One region of the Bacillus altitudinis genome, then DNA from elsewhere that is predicted to be linked to it. Evidence: riboswitches for the same ligand, from Rfam matches in the RefSeq annotation. Region 1 holds a riboswitch; each other region holds the start of a gene.
The links. Region 1 has a riboswitch for S-adenosylmethionine ahead of ID12_RS03670 (sugar ABC transporter substrate-binding protein). Riboswitches for the same ligand answer to the same signal wherever they lie in the genome.

Region 1 (4,246 bases):
ACTCGGTCGGCAATTCCTGCAATTTCTGAAAGCTCACTTGAAGCATAAATAACCGCTTTTCCTCTTGCAGCTAGTTCTGCAATGAGGGAGAAAATGTCCTTTTTGGCTCCAACGTCTACACCTTTGGTTGGTTCATCAAAGAGATAGACATCTGCCTCAGCCAACAGCCATTTTCCAATCGCAATCTTTTGCTGATTTCCACCAGAGAGATGCTTCACCTTCGCTTCAAGAGAAGGTGTCTTGACGCCAAGCCGCTTGACGATTCCATCTGCTGCCTTCCGTTCCTTAGAACGATGTAAGAAGCTGAACGGCCGTGTAAACGAACGTAGACTTGCAGCTGTTACGTTCCATCCAACATTTTCTTCTGTTAGAATCCCTTCTTTTCTCCGTTCTTCAGGCACAAGGGCAATACCCGCTCTCACAGCGTGATGAGGCGACTTGATATGAATGGTTTGACCATGCAGCTGCACAGTGCCTGACTTTTTTTCTGAGGCGCCGAATAGGGCTTTGCACAATTCTGTTTTACCAGCACCGACTAGTCCTGCAATCCCGAGAATTTCTCCTTTTTTCACATGAAGATGAATGTTGTTTAATTTATGCTGGTCATGCAACTCTTTCACGTCAAGCACAATCGGTGCATCCTCAAGCGGTGTACGGGATGGGAATTGATCCTCTAATGGCGCGCCAAGCATTTCTTCAATGACCTGCTTTGGATCGGTTTCTTTAATGAGGTGCGCCGCCACATCGGTTCCATTCTTCATCACAGTCAGTTCATCACAGATGTTGAAAATTTCTGGCATGCGATGCGAGATAAAAATGATGCCTGTGCCGTTCTTTTTCAATTGATGAATCATTGAGAATAGCTTGCTTGTTTCTGCATGACTAAGTGGAGCGGTTGGTTCATCCAAAATTAAAATGCTGCATTTGATCGACACAGCCTTGGCAATGAGCACCATTTGTTTTTCTGCCAGTGTCAAATCACTCACAAGACGCTTCGTCGAGATGTCAATATTCATCTCTTTTAACAGCTGTGCTGCCTTGCGGTGAATCTCTTTCCAGCGGACGAAGGTTTTTTTCTCCATTTCATGGATCATCATATTTTCGCCAACACTTAAATAAGGCACTAGAGCTGTATCCACTTCTTGATGGACGGTCTGCACACCGTATGAGGCCGCATCCTTCGGTGTATGAATGGTCGCCGCCTCGCCATTGATGTGGATGGTTCCTTCAAAATGTGAATGAGCACCAGAGAGAACTTTCATTAACGTTGACTTCCCAGCACCGTTCGCCCCAATCAGGGCATGGACTGTGCCTTTTTTTAATGTGAAATTTGCTTGATCTAACGCTTTGACTCCTGGGAATTCAATCGAAATGTTTTTCATATGAACTAGCGGCGTTGTCATAGGTGTCCTCCTTCTCTCCTGATCGTCAATTGAAAAACGAAACACCCTCTATGAAAAGAGAGTGCACGTGGTTTATTTTGCATAATGCTTCTTCAAGGTCTTCATCCAGTCTTCTTCAAAAGCAGTCGATGATCCGAATCCTTTTACTTCTTCTGCAAGATTAACCATATTGATGGCCTTTCCTGCATCCTGAAGCTGCTTTTGTGAAATGAGAGAGGCCTCAAGGTCATAGGAAGATGGTGTTTTCTCGCCAGCTAGTTTCTTCGCAAGAATCCTTACGTCGATTGCACCAATGAGCTTCGGATCGACAGCGGCAGTGTACTTCCAAGGACTGTCTTTCGCCGTCATTTCTTGGAGATCGGCATTAGACACATCAATACCGTATATTTTCACTTCGGTTCTTCCTGCTTCTTTTAAAGCTCTTGCGGCACCAATCGCAAATGCATCCCACGTGGCAAAAATCGCATCCAGTTTACCCTTTGGATATTTATTCAGCATAGCCGCAACCGCATTTTGTGTTTGAACTGATGTATCAGAGGCCGCAACGCCAAATCGGTCAAGTTCCTTGATCCCTGTATGCTGTTTAAGCGTTTCTTGGTACACCTTGTTTCGTCTCACCATTGGAGGGAATCCGTCTACCCAAAGATACGCAATATTTGCTTTCCCTTTAAAATCAGCCACGAGTGCGTCTAATGATTTTTTCGCTAATTGTTCATCATCTTGAGACGTCACTGTGACTCCTTTGATATCCTTCAGCTTCGGATTTGAATCAAACGCCACAACTGGAATGCCTTTCGCTGTGATCTTCTTCACATCAGCGACTGTCGCCTCATCATCCCCATGAGAGATGATAAAGCCATCATAGTTTTCTTCTAGTGCTTGAGAAATAGCATCATGAAACTTCGCCGTATCACCATTTGCCGTGTAGACATCTACTGTAAAGCCTAGCGCTTCCCCTTCTGCCTTCGTTCCTGCTAAAAACTGAGCAGTATGATCGTCCCCGCCAATTTTACGGATGACTTTAATTTTTGCTCCCTGTCCTTTTGCAAATCGCTTCGGGACATTGTCAAAGGAGACCTTTTCGTTTGCATTAGCCTTTGAGCCTGCGCTTGATCCCGTACCGCAGCCAGATAATAGCACGGTCAGGACCGTCAATAATACAAGAGATGATGTCCAATATTTACGTTTCATTGCTGTTCCTCCTCAAGTTGTTTTATTTTTCTCATCGGAAAACTAGGTAAAAAAGTGAGAATATGCCTGAGAACCCCGTCGTTTGATTCTCAAAAAAGAGATCAAAAAAAGCCTCTCTTGATAAAGAGAGGCTTGATCACCGTTGCATGAAACATGTATCGGGAAGTCTTCCTCTCTTATCTGTCAAAGCTGTAACAGCTTTGCAGGAATTAGCACCAATTTCTTAGATAGAAACGGTTGCTGGGCGTCATAGGGCCAGTCCCTCTGCCTCTCTTGATAAGAGATCCGTTATGAAATTTGTTTTAGTTGAAATGTCTTCTTTACTTTAATGTGATGTCTCATCAATGTCAATGATTTTTTTGAAAATTTCTAAAATGATCATTTGCACCGAATGCCTTGTTTACCTGCCGATGATTTTCTTAGCAGGTGATGATGCCTTAAGACGGAAATCATATTTTTTCTCATTCACAAATTGGGGATTGAGGTGTGCTGATCCTTTATCTTGACCGCTTTTCGAGCGATACGTTTTGTAGCCTTCCATCCATTTCCCTCGCCATACCCACTGAGAGGCTTTTGCACCTTTGCGGTCATCGTAGACATTCTTTTGGAATGTATTCTTCTTGTTCACTTCGTAGAGATTCACGACTAAATAATGCGAAGCACTGGCTGTCATGATATTATTCGTGATTCGATTGTTCACCGATTGATATTGCATCAGCAATTGACCGCCTTCTAAGCCGGCTGTGTCATTTTTGTACAAAATGTTATGGGAGATGGTTGTGTTTGTGGTTCCGCCGCGCTTCTTGTCATATCCGCCAATGGAGATGCCTGTATAACGATTTAAATATACTTGATTGTGCTCAATGCGAATGCGTTCGGCCATCTTCCCTTTATGTTCACTTGTGACCTCAATCCCAAGGTCATTATGATGGCTGATGTTATGATCGATCACGATGTCTTTCCCGCCATCCACATAGATTCCTCCTGCGGAGATGTCCTTGCCGTACGCTGGATTCCCAACACTCGTAATCTCATAAACTTTGTTTCTAGATACGACACCATTTCTCACTTGATCATACTTTTTAGAAGGTGCGACATTCTCAAAACCAATTAAATCAATCCCGATATTGTCCGTATGCCGGACTGTATTATGTGTCACGCGGAATTTTTTAACGTTTCCGTTTAGCACAAGGGCTTCACTAAAACCCAGCTTTAACTTTTCCACAGTGTTTCCTTTGATTTCGATGTCTTCAATGGCTGCTGGTGCTTTCGTTCCATAGACCGCAATGCCATGAGCATTCCCATTTTGATGTGTCGTCTGAATGTCGTACACACGGTTGTTAAGCAGTTTGACGCCTTTGCCGCTGCCTGTGATGAACATACCGATGGGTGTCACATCTTCTTGATTCGTTTTAATATGTCCGACTGTCAGCCCTTTCAGGGTGATATAGCTTTTTTGATCAATCTTCACAAGACCACCGTCTGCTTGATTTCCTTTAAGAGATGCTCCGCTAATGACAGGCTTCTCTTTTCCATACGCTTGAAAAACAACTGGTGCTTTCTTTGTTCCAGAGTGGCGGACAATCAATTTCTCTTTGTATGTACCGCCTCTCATATAAACTGTTGTCCCAGCTTTCGCGATACTTGTCGCT
Region 2 (4,246 bases), 1.4 Mb from region 1:
AAGTGCTTCTAAAAGCTGGTGGCCAAGACCGAAAGAGCGCGCCTCTTTTAATACACAAATTCGTTCAAGCTTTGCCTTATGACCTTCAATTATGCGCAGTCTAGCAGCAGCTTGTGGTTTGTTGTCATCATTATAAATGACAAAGTGAATGGCTTCGTCCTCAAGTTCATCAATTTCGATCTCTAACGGGACTTCTTGTTCTTTTACGAAAACTTCTTTTCGAACATAATAAGCATCTTCTCGTTGTGTTTGTTCTTTTACGATGACTGTATTCAAATGTCTTTAACCCTCTTCTCCTAAGATAAATGTTTCATAAACGGTCCAAGAACCGTTCTCTAATTGATATAAAAGGTGGAAGCGGTCAACCGTTTCCTCGTGGTCAATTTTTCTCAGCTTCAATGTGCCTAGAACGTCTGAATGCTCATCGTCTGATAACTTTTGAGCCACTGTCACATGCGGAACAAATGCATATTCAGGTGTACCAGCAAGCGGATCAGTGTACAACTTCTCATTGAGAGTCATTAATTCTTCGTTCGGTTCTACTTTCATATAAATCACGTTGTTTACAGGAGCGAATGAACTGAATTTTTTAATACGTAACGTAATAGGAGAAGCATTTTTTGCGTACTCTCGCAAGGTGGAGACGACCTCAGCTGCTTCTAGATCCGTTAATTCAAAAGGTGTTCTTAATGTTAAATGAGGTGGTATGAGTGCATAGTTCGGATCATAACGTTTCCGATAAGAGTTCGCAATGTCTTGCAATTTTTTTGATGGAAATAAAACAACTCCGTATTTCATCATGTTCCCTCCTGATTAAGAAAGTATTTATTATTTTTTATTATAACAAAATTCAGTTGATTAACGAATATGGGAGCATTCTTTTTAACGAAGGTGAAATGAGCGGCTGCCAAAACGTCCATTTATGATCGCCTTCGAATGTCTCAAATAAATAATCCGCACCGGACTTCTCCAAAAGGACCTTTAATTCTTCGTTCGGCTGAATAAAGTCAAGCACTTGCCCATCTGTCGTTTTCACAGCTGTTTCTTCTAACCCGATTTGATGGATAATGGCATAATGAGCAAGGGATGATGACTGTTTGACTGCTTGCAGAACAGACTCATCCACGTAAGGAGACTGCAAAATCAGTCCGCCAAATAACGAAGGATAATCAATGGCTGTCATAAGTGAGATCGTAGCACCTAATGAATCACCAATAAATGTACGACCTGATCCAACTTGATACGTTGGATAGTGTTCATCAATATACGGAACTAGTTCATTTGCCAAAAAGCGTTTATACGCCTCGAACTTTGGTCCGTCTGGATGATACGTATTTCGTCTTTCAGTAACATTTTCATATGGGACACCAATGATAATCGAGCGTTCCATTTCTTTATTTTGCATTAATTTTTCCGCCTGTCTGCCTATTTTACCTAGACGGAAATAATCATGACCATCTTGTGCAATGATGACATGATATGTATAAAGGGGGGAGTAATTGACTGGCAAATAAATCAAAATGGTCATATCTGCCCCAAGTTCTTTTGACTGTAAGGTTTCTTCTTGAATGATGCCTGTTTTCTTCACCATAATCCATTCCTCCAGCTAACCAAATTCATCATAAGTGAAACGTTTCCATTCATTGTAACACGAAAAACAGCGTTGTTCCTATATGCTAACATGCAATCAAATTGGCTGACATCCAATCTGCTACAAAATACAGAAAATTTTAATTAATCGTTACATTTCCCCTTGAAAAATGAGGTTTAATGCGTTACAGTATTAAGAATTAGAACAGACAGACAACACATTCTTATCGTGAGAGGTGGAGGGACTGGCCCTTTGAAACCTCAGCAACCGGTATGCATCACTTCATGTGATGTACCAAGGTGCTAAATCCAGCAAGCAGCTTTTTTGCTTGGAAGATAAGAGGAAGCGATTAAACCCCTTCTTCTTATGAAGAAGGGGTTTTTCTGTTTTGAAATTAGATTTTTACTTAGGATGGTGTCAAATGACAGAACATGTGGAAACGAAGTTAGCGCAAATTGGAAACCGCAGCGAAGAGGTGACTGGTACTGTCAGTCCTCCCGTTTATCTTTCAACAGCTTACAGACATAGAGGCATTGGGGAATCAACAGGATTTGATTATATTCGAACGAAAAACCCAACAAGGCAGCTTGTAGAAGATGCGATTGCTTCACTCGAAGAAGGAACGGCCGGTTTTGCCTTCAGTTCGGGAATGGCTGCCATCCAAACGATCATGGCGCTGTTTGAGAGCGGGGATGAACTCATTGTTTCATCAGATTTATATGGCGGTACATACCGTCTATTTGAAAACGAATGGAAAAAGTACGGACTGCGCTTTGTTTATGATGATTTTTCAGATGAAGACTGTTTACGCTCTAAAATGACGCCAAATACAAAAGCCGTCTTTATTGAAACGCCAACAAACCCACTCATGCAGGAAGCGGATATTCAAAAGGTTGCGAAAATCGCAAAAGATCACGGTGCATTGGTCATTGTGGATAACACCTTTTATACGCCCGTCTTGCAAAAACCGATTACACTCGGAGCAGACATTGTCATTCATAGTGCAACCAAATATTTAGGCGGACATAACGATGTTCTTGCCGGACTTGTCGTCACAAATGGGGAGCAGCTATCGGAAGACATGTTCCAGCATCAAAACGCCATCGGAGCGGTTTTATCTCCATTTGACTCATGGCTTTTAATGAGAGGAATGAAAACATTGGCGCTGAGAATGCGCCAGCACGAAGCTAATGCGAAGGAATTAGCTGACTTTCTAAAGCAGCAGCCGGAAATTCAAGATGTGCTTTACCCAGGAAAGGGAGGCATGCTGTCATTCCGAGTAGCCAAAGAGGACTGGGTCAATCCATTTTTAAAGAAGCTGAAAACGATTTGTTTTGCTGAAAGCCTTGGCGGAGTCGAAAGCTTCATTACGTATCCTGCAACGCAAACCCATATGGACATCCCAGAAGAGATTCGCATCGCAAACGGTGTTTGTAACAAATTGCTCCGTTTCTCAGTCGGGATTGAGCATGTGGAGGATCTAAAAGCAGACCTGAAACAGGCACTATCAAATGTGAAAGAGGAGGTACACACGAAATGACCACACACGATTGGACACTAGAAACACAACTCGTTCATAATGCGTTTAAAACAGACCGTTCAACAGGTGCAGTCAGTGTACCGATTCAACATGCATCGACGTTTCACCAAAGCAGCTTCGATGACTTTGGTCAATATGACTACTCCAGATCAGGCACCCCTACACGTCAGGCATTGGAGGATACCATTGCAGCGCTAGAAGGAGGAACGAGAGGGCTTGCCTTTGCGTCAGGTATGGCAGCCATTTCAACCGCTTTTCTTCTATTATCAAAAGGAGATCATGTCCTTGTCACAAGAGATGTGTACGGAGGGACTTTCCGAATGATCACCCAAGTTCTTTCAAGATTTGGGATTGAGCATACCTTTGTGGACATGACCAATTTGAATGAAGTGAAACAAGGCATTCAATCAAATACAAAAGTCATTTACATGGAAACACCGTCAAACCCTACACTCGGTATTACGGATATTGAAGGTGTCGTACAGATTGCGAAAGAACATGACTGTCTGACTTTCTTAGATAATACGTTTTTAACGCCTGCGCTTCAGCGTCCGCTGGACCTTGGTGTAGACGTTGTGCTGCACAGTGCAACGAAATTTTTAAGCGGCCACAGTGATGTACTGTCAGGCTTAGCCGTGGTGAAAGATGAGAAGCTAGGAGACGAACTTTATTCGCTGCAAAACTCCTTCGGGGCGGTGCTTGGCGTACAGGATTGCTGGCTTGTGCTCAGAGGATTAAAGACCCTTCAAGTCAGATTAGAAAAAGCCAGTCAAACCGCATTAGAACTGGCTACATTTCTAAAAGAACATCCTGCGGTCAAAAAAATATATTACCCAGGATTAGATGATCACCCAGGGGCAGACATTCAGCGGAAGCAGGCGAGCGGTGCAGGTGCTGTTCTTTCATTTGAACTAGAAAACCAAGCGGCTGTCAAAGAATTGGTCGATGGCGTCACATTACCTGTATTCGCCGTCAGCCTCGGAGCAGTCGAATCCATTCTTTCCTATCCGGCCAAAATGTCCCATGCCGCTATGCCAAAAGAAGAAAGAGAAAAAAGAGGCATCACGGATGGTTTACTTCGATTAAGTGTGGGCGTAGAAAACGGAGAAGACCTC
Region 3 (4,246 bases), 1.7 Mb from region 1:
GGAAACATGAAGCACTTGCCCATCATCGCGCTTGATTTTCCATCAGGACAGGAGGCGCACGCCTTTTTAGATCGTTTTGAAGGTACTCCATTATTCGTAAAGGTTGGCATGGAGCTGTTTTACCAAGAAGGTCCTGCCATTATTGACGCACTGAAAGAAAAAAATTGCCGTATTTTCCTTGATCTGAAGCTTCATGACATTCCAACAACCGTGCAAAAAGCGATGAACCGGCTTGCTGCACTTGGTGTTGATTTGGTGAATGTGCATGCAGCCGGCGGGAAAAGAATGATGCAGGCGGCCATAGAGGGGCTTGAAAGCGGAACCCCTGCCGGCCAAAATCGCCCAGGCATTATTGCAGTGACCCAGCTGACAAGCACGTCAGAAGATATGATGAAAAAAGAATTACTAATTGACCGCCCATTGCAAGAGGCGGTGCTTCATTATGGACAATTGGCATATGAAAGTGGACTTGATGGTGTGGTGTGCTCTGTTCATGAATCAAAACAGCTTCATGAACAAATCTCTCCTTCCTTTCTCACTGTGACGCCAGGAATTCGCTTACCAAATGATCAAACGGATGACCAAAAGCGTGTGGCGACACCTGCCTTTGCCAAAGAACAGGGTGTTTCACAGATTGTTGTGGGAAGATCGATCACAAAAGCCACAAACCCAGTGGAAGCTTATCAACAAATTTTGAAAGAGTGGGAGTGACTGCCGGATGAAAACGAAAATCGCGAAGCATTTATTACAAATCAAAGCTGTCTCTTTAAAACCAGACGAACCATTTACATGGGCGAGCGGTATCAAATCACCGATTTACTGTGACAATCGCCTCACCTTGTCTTATCCTGAGGTCAGAGGGGACATTGCGGAAGGTTTAAAAGACTTGATTCTCACTCATTTTGAAGGAGCGGAAGTTGTCGCAGGTACAGCTACAGCTGGCATTCCTCATGCGGCATTAGCAGCTGATCGTCTGAACGTACCGATGTGTTATGTAAGAAGTAAACCAAAAGCACACGGAAAAGGAAATCAAATTGAAGGAGCCGTATCACCTGGCCAAAAGGTGGTTGTCGTAGAAGACCTCATCTCAACTGGAGGCAGCGTTCTTGAAGTTGTGGCTGCTCTAGAAGAAGAAGGCTGTGACGTACTCGGAGTTGTTGCGATCTTCACTTATGGACTGCCAAAAGCAACTGCGGCTTTTCAAGAGAAAAACATTCCCTATGTCACGCTGACAGACTATGACACACTGACAGAAGTGGCACTTGAGCTAAAAGCAATCGAGTCTTCTGCTATGAATAAACTAAAACGCTGGAGACAGGATCCTTCGTCTGAATCTTGGATGGAAGAAACGGTCTAAAAAGCTTGTTTTGTTTTAAAAAAAGCTGTGCTGCGCTGCACAGTTTTTTATTTGGTTAAAAATAGTAAAATAGACTCAAATTTAAATAAAAACTAATCCTATCAATAAAGTCGGGTTGACTTTTGTTTGAATTGTGTTAATATTTAATACAAATTAAAACTCTTATCCAGAGAGGTGGAGGGACTGGCCCGATGAAGCCCGGCAACCTGCGATTTGCAAGGTGCTACTTCCTGCAAAATGATTCTATTTTGAAAGATAAGGAAATCGTGAGCTTCCTCATCTTTCTTTCGGACTGAAAGAAAGTTTTTTTATTTTAACGGTGAGGAGGAAGAGGAGATGGAACTGAAACAAAACCAGGATGAGGACTTAGTGAAGCACATGCAAGAGCTGATTGGGGATATGAAATTCGGTTCAATTACGTTGATCGTTCAGGACGGTCAAGTGATTCAAGTGGAAAAAAATGAAAAAATCAGATTAAAGTAGTGCGGAGAATAGCAATAGAAGCAGTACTCCGGAAGGGGAGAAACAATGTTAACTTATGAAAATTGGCAAGAGCCGTCCATTACATTTCAAGAGGACGATTTGTATAAAGGGGCCCTATCTGTGCTGAAATGGGCGTACGGCCACTATGGTGATCAGCTCGTTTATGCATGCAGTTTTGGCATTGAGGGCATTGTCTTGATCGATCTTATTGCGAAAGTAAAAAAAGATGCAAGAATTGTCTTTTTAGATACAGGTCTGCATTTCAAGGAAACATACGACACCATTGATGCAGTTAGGGAAAGATATCCCGGGTTAGACATCGTGCTGAAAACACCTGAGCTGACGGTGGAAGAGCAGAATGAGCAGCATGGTGATAAATTATGGGAAACGAATCCTCAAAGCTGCTGCCATATGAGAAAGGTCATTCCATTGCAAGAGGCACTATCTGGCTATCCGGCATGGCTGTCTGGTTTAAGAAGAGAGCAGTCGCCTAAACGAGCAGGTACGAACTTCTTAAATAAGGATGAAAAATTCCAATCAGTCAAAGTATGTCCGCTCATCCACTGGACGTGGAAGGACATATGGAGATATGCGTCTAGAGAGGATCTTACTTATAATCCGCTGCATGACCAAGGATATCCGAGCATCGGGTGTGCACCGTGTACACAGCCGGCATTTACTGCTGATGATTTGCGTTCTGGAAGATGGTCAGGGACAGCAAAGACTGAGTGCGGATTACATGAGTAAGGGAGCATAATGTATGGAAATCGCCGCAATTTTATTTAGCTTATTCTTTGCTTTAAATATTGGCGCAAGCGGAGCAGCCGCTTCGATGGGCATCGCATATGGTTCAGGTGCGATCAAAAAGCCAATATACGCGCTCAGCGTTTGTGCGGTTGGAATATTAGCAGGTTCAGTGATTGGCGGCGGTGAGGTCGTCAAAACGATCAGCTCCGGGATTATGCCGGAATCTGTCATCACACTTGAAATTGTGTGTATCATCATTGGCTCGGCCGCATTATCACTTTTCATAGCGAATCTCTTGGCCATTCCTTTATCCACAAGTGAGGTCACGGTAGGAGCTGTGGTCGGTGTGGCAGCCGCATATAAAGTGCTGTATGTGAAATCGATCTTAGTCATTGTCTCTTTTTGGGTGATTATTCCGATTGTTGCCTTTGTTTTTACCTTTGCTGTTGTCAAAATCATCAGATTGTTCCCTAAACGGACGTTATCCAAAAAAGGTACATTGATCTTGTCTGTTGTTTTGATTATCAGTGGGTTTTTAGAAGCATTTTCAGCCGGCATGAACAATGTCGCCAATGCGGTCGGCCCGCTTGTCGCGTCAGGTGTTTTAACAGTCGGGCAAGGAACCCTTTACGGCGGAATCTTTGTGGCCATTGGGGCGCTGCTTCTAGGAAGAAGGGTACTAGAAACAAACGGAAAGAAAATTACACGCTATCAAACGGGTGAAGGCATTCTATTATCGAGCACCGGTGCAGGACTTGTCATCGTCAGCTCTATATTCGGACTCCCTGTTCCCCTTACTCAAATTACCTCCTCGTCCATTATTGGGCTAGGTATGGCAAAGGGTGGACCGAACATATTCCATAAACATGTTGTGAAAAAAATGCTGAAGGTATGGGTTGTGTCACCTTTCTTATCACTTAGTCTATCTTATTTGCTAGTAAGCCTTTTCTTAAAAGGAGACTATTACTCTATCTTTATCATGATGAGTGTACTGCTAGCTTCACTAGGTGCACTGAGTCTTATGAAGGCAGTTAAAAATGAGAGCAGCTCGATTCATGAACAGGGCGGCGGGATTTAAATATAAATCCGACTATTAACATCTAATAAATATGAACATTGAGAGGAAGATGAACAAATGAGTTTAACACCACATGGTGGCGTATTAATTAATCGAGTAAATGAAGAATTTGATCTAAGCACAGCTGCGAAAGAAATTGAGCTGGATGCCATCTCTTTTGCAGACCTTGAACTCATCGCAATTGGCGGGTATAGTCCAATTGAAGGGTTTTTAACGAAAGCTGATTATGAAGCAGTTGTCAGCAGTATGCGACTAGCAAGTGGTGTCGTTTGGTCTCTTCCGATTACTTTGCCTGTCACAAAGGAAAAAGCAGCGGAGATCAATCAAGGTGACATTGTTCGTCTATCGTATAATGGAACAGTATACGGGGTCATTGAGGTGGAAGATCAATACACACCTGATAAGGAAAAAGAAGCAGTGAATGTGTATAAAACAGATGACCGCAATCACCCAGGCGTGAAAAAATTATTTGAACGCGGTGATACGTATATTGGTGGTAAAATTACACTGACGAAACGCAGTGAAAAACCTTTCCCGCAATTTACGTATGAGCCAGAAGAAACAAGAAAACATTTTAAAGA

Region 2: another riboswitch for S-adenosylmethionine. It lies ahead of ID12_RS10620 (methionine biosynthesis PLP-dependent protein); the one in region 1 lies ahead of ID12_RS03670 (sugar ABC transporter substrate-binding protein).
Region 3: another riboswitch for S-adenosylmethionine. It lies ahead of ID12_RS18995 (YezD family protein); the one in region 1 lies ahead of ID12_RS03670 (sugar ABC transporter substrate-binding protein).

What each region holds. Positions count from the first base shown of each region.
Region 1 covers NZ_CP009108.1:721,282-725,527, forward strand. Annotated here, with positions in the region: gene ID12_RS03665 (sugar ABC transporter ATP-binding protein) at 1-1,403, opposite strand, end outside; gene ID12_RS03670 (sugar ABC transporter substrate-binding protein) at 1,476-2,594, opposite strand; SAM riboswitch class I at 2,768-2,877, opposite strand; gene ID12_RS03675 (DUF1565 domain-containing protein) at 2,995-4,246, opposite strand, start outside.
Region 2 covers NZ_CP009108.1:2,115,685-2,119,930, forward strand. Annotated here, with positions in the region: gene ID12_RS10605 (GNAT family N-acetyltransferase) at 1-276, opposite strand, end outside; gene ID12_RS10610 (YjcG family protein) at 283-798, opposite strand; gene ID12_RS10615 (esterase family protein) at 851-1,591, opposite strand; SAM riboswitch class I at 1,812-1,933, shown strand; gene ID12_RS10620 (methionine biosynthesis PLP-dependent protein) at 2,013-3,131, shown strand; gene metC (cystathionine beta-lyase) at 3,128-4,246, shown strand, end outside.
Region 3 covers NZ_CP009108.1:2,436,884-2,441,129, forward strand. Annotated here, with positions in the region: gene ID12_RS12250 (dihydroorotate dehydrogenase) at 1-35, shown strand, start outside; gene pyrF (orotidine-5'-phosphate decarboxylase) at 7-711, shown strand; gene pyrE (orotate phosphoribosyltransferase) at 719-1,357, shown strand; SAM riboswitch class I at 1,517-1,619, shown strand; gene ID12_RS18995 (YezD family protein) at 1,694-1,840, shown strand; gene ID12_RS12265 (phosphoadenylyl-sulfate reductase) at 1,886-2,587, shown strand; gene ID12_RS12270 (sulfate permease) at 2,601-3,665, shown strand; gene sat (sulfate adenylyltransferase) at 3,723-4,246, shown strand, end outside.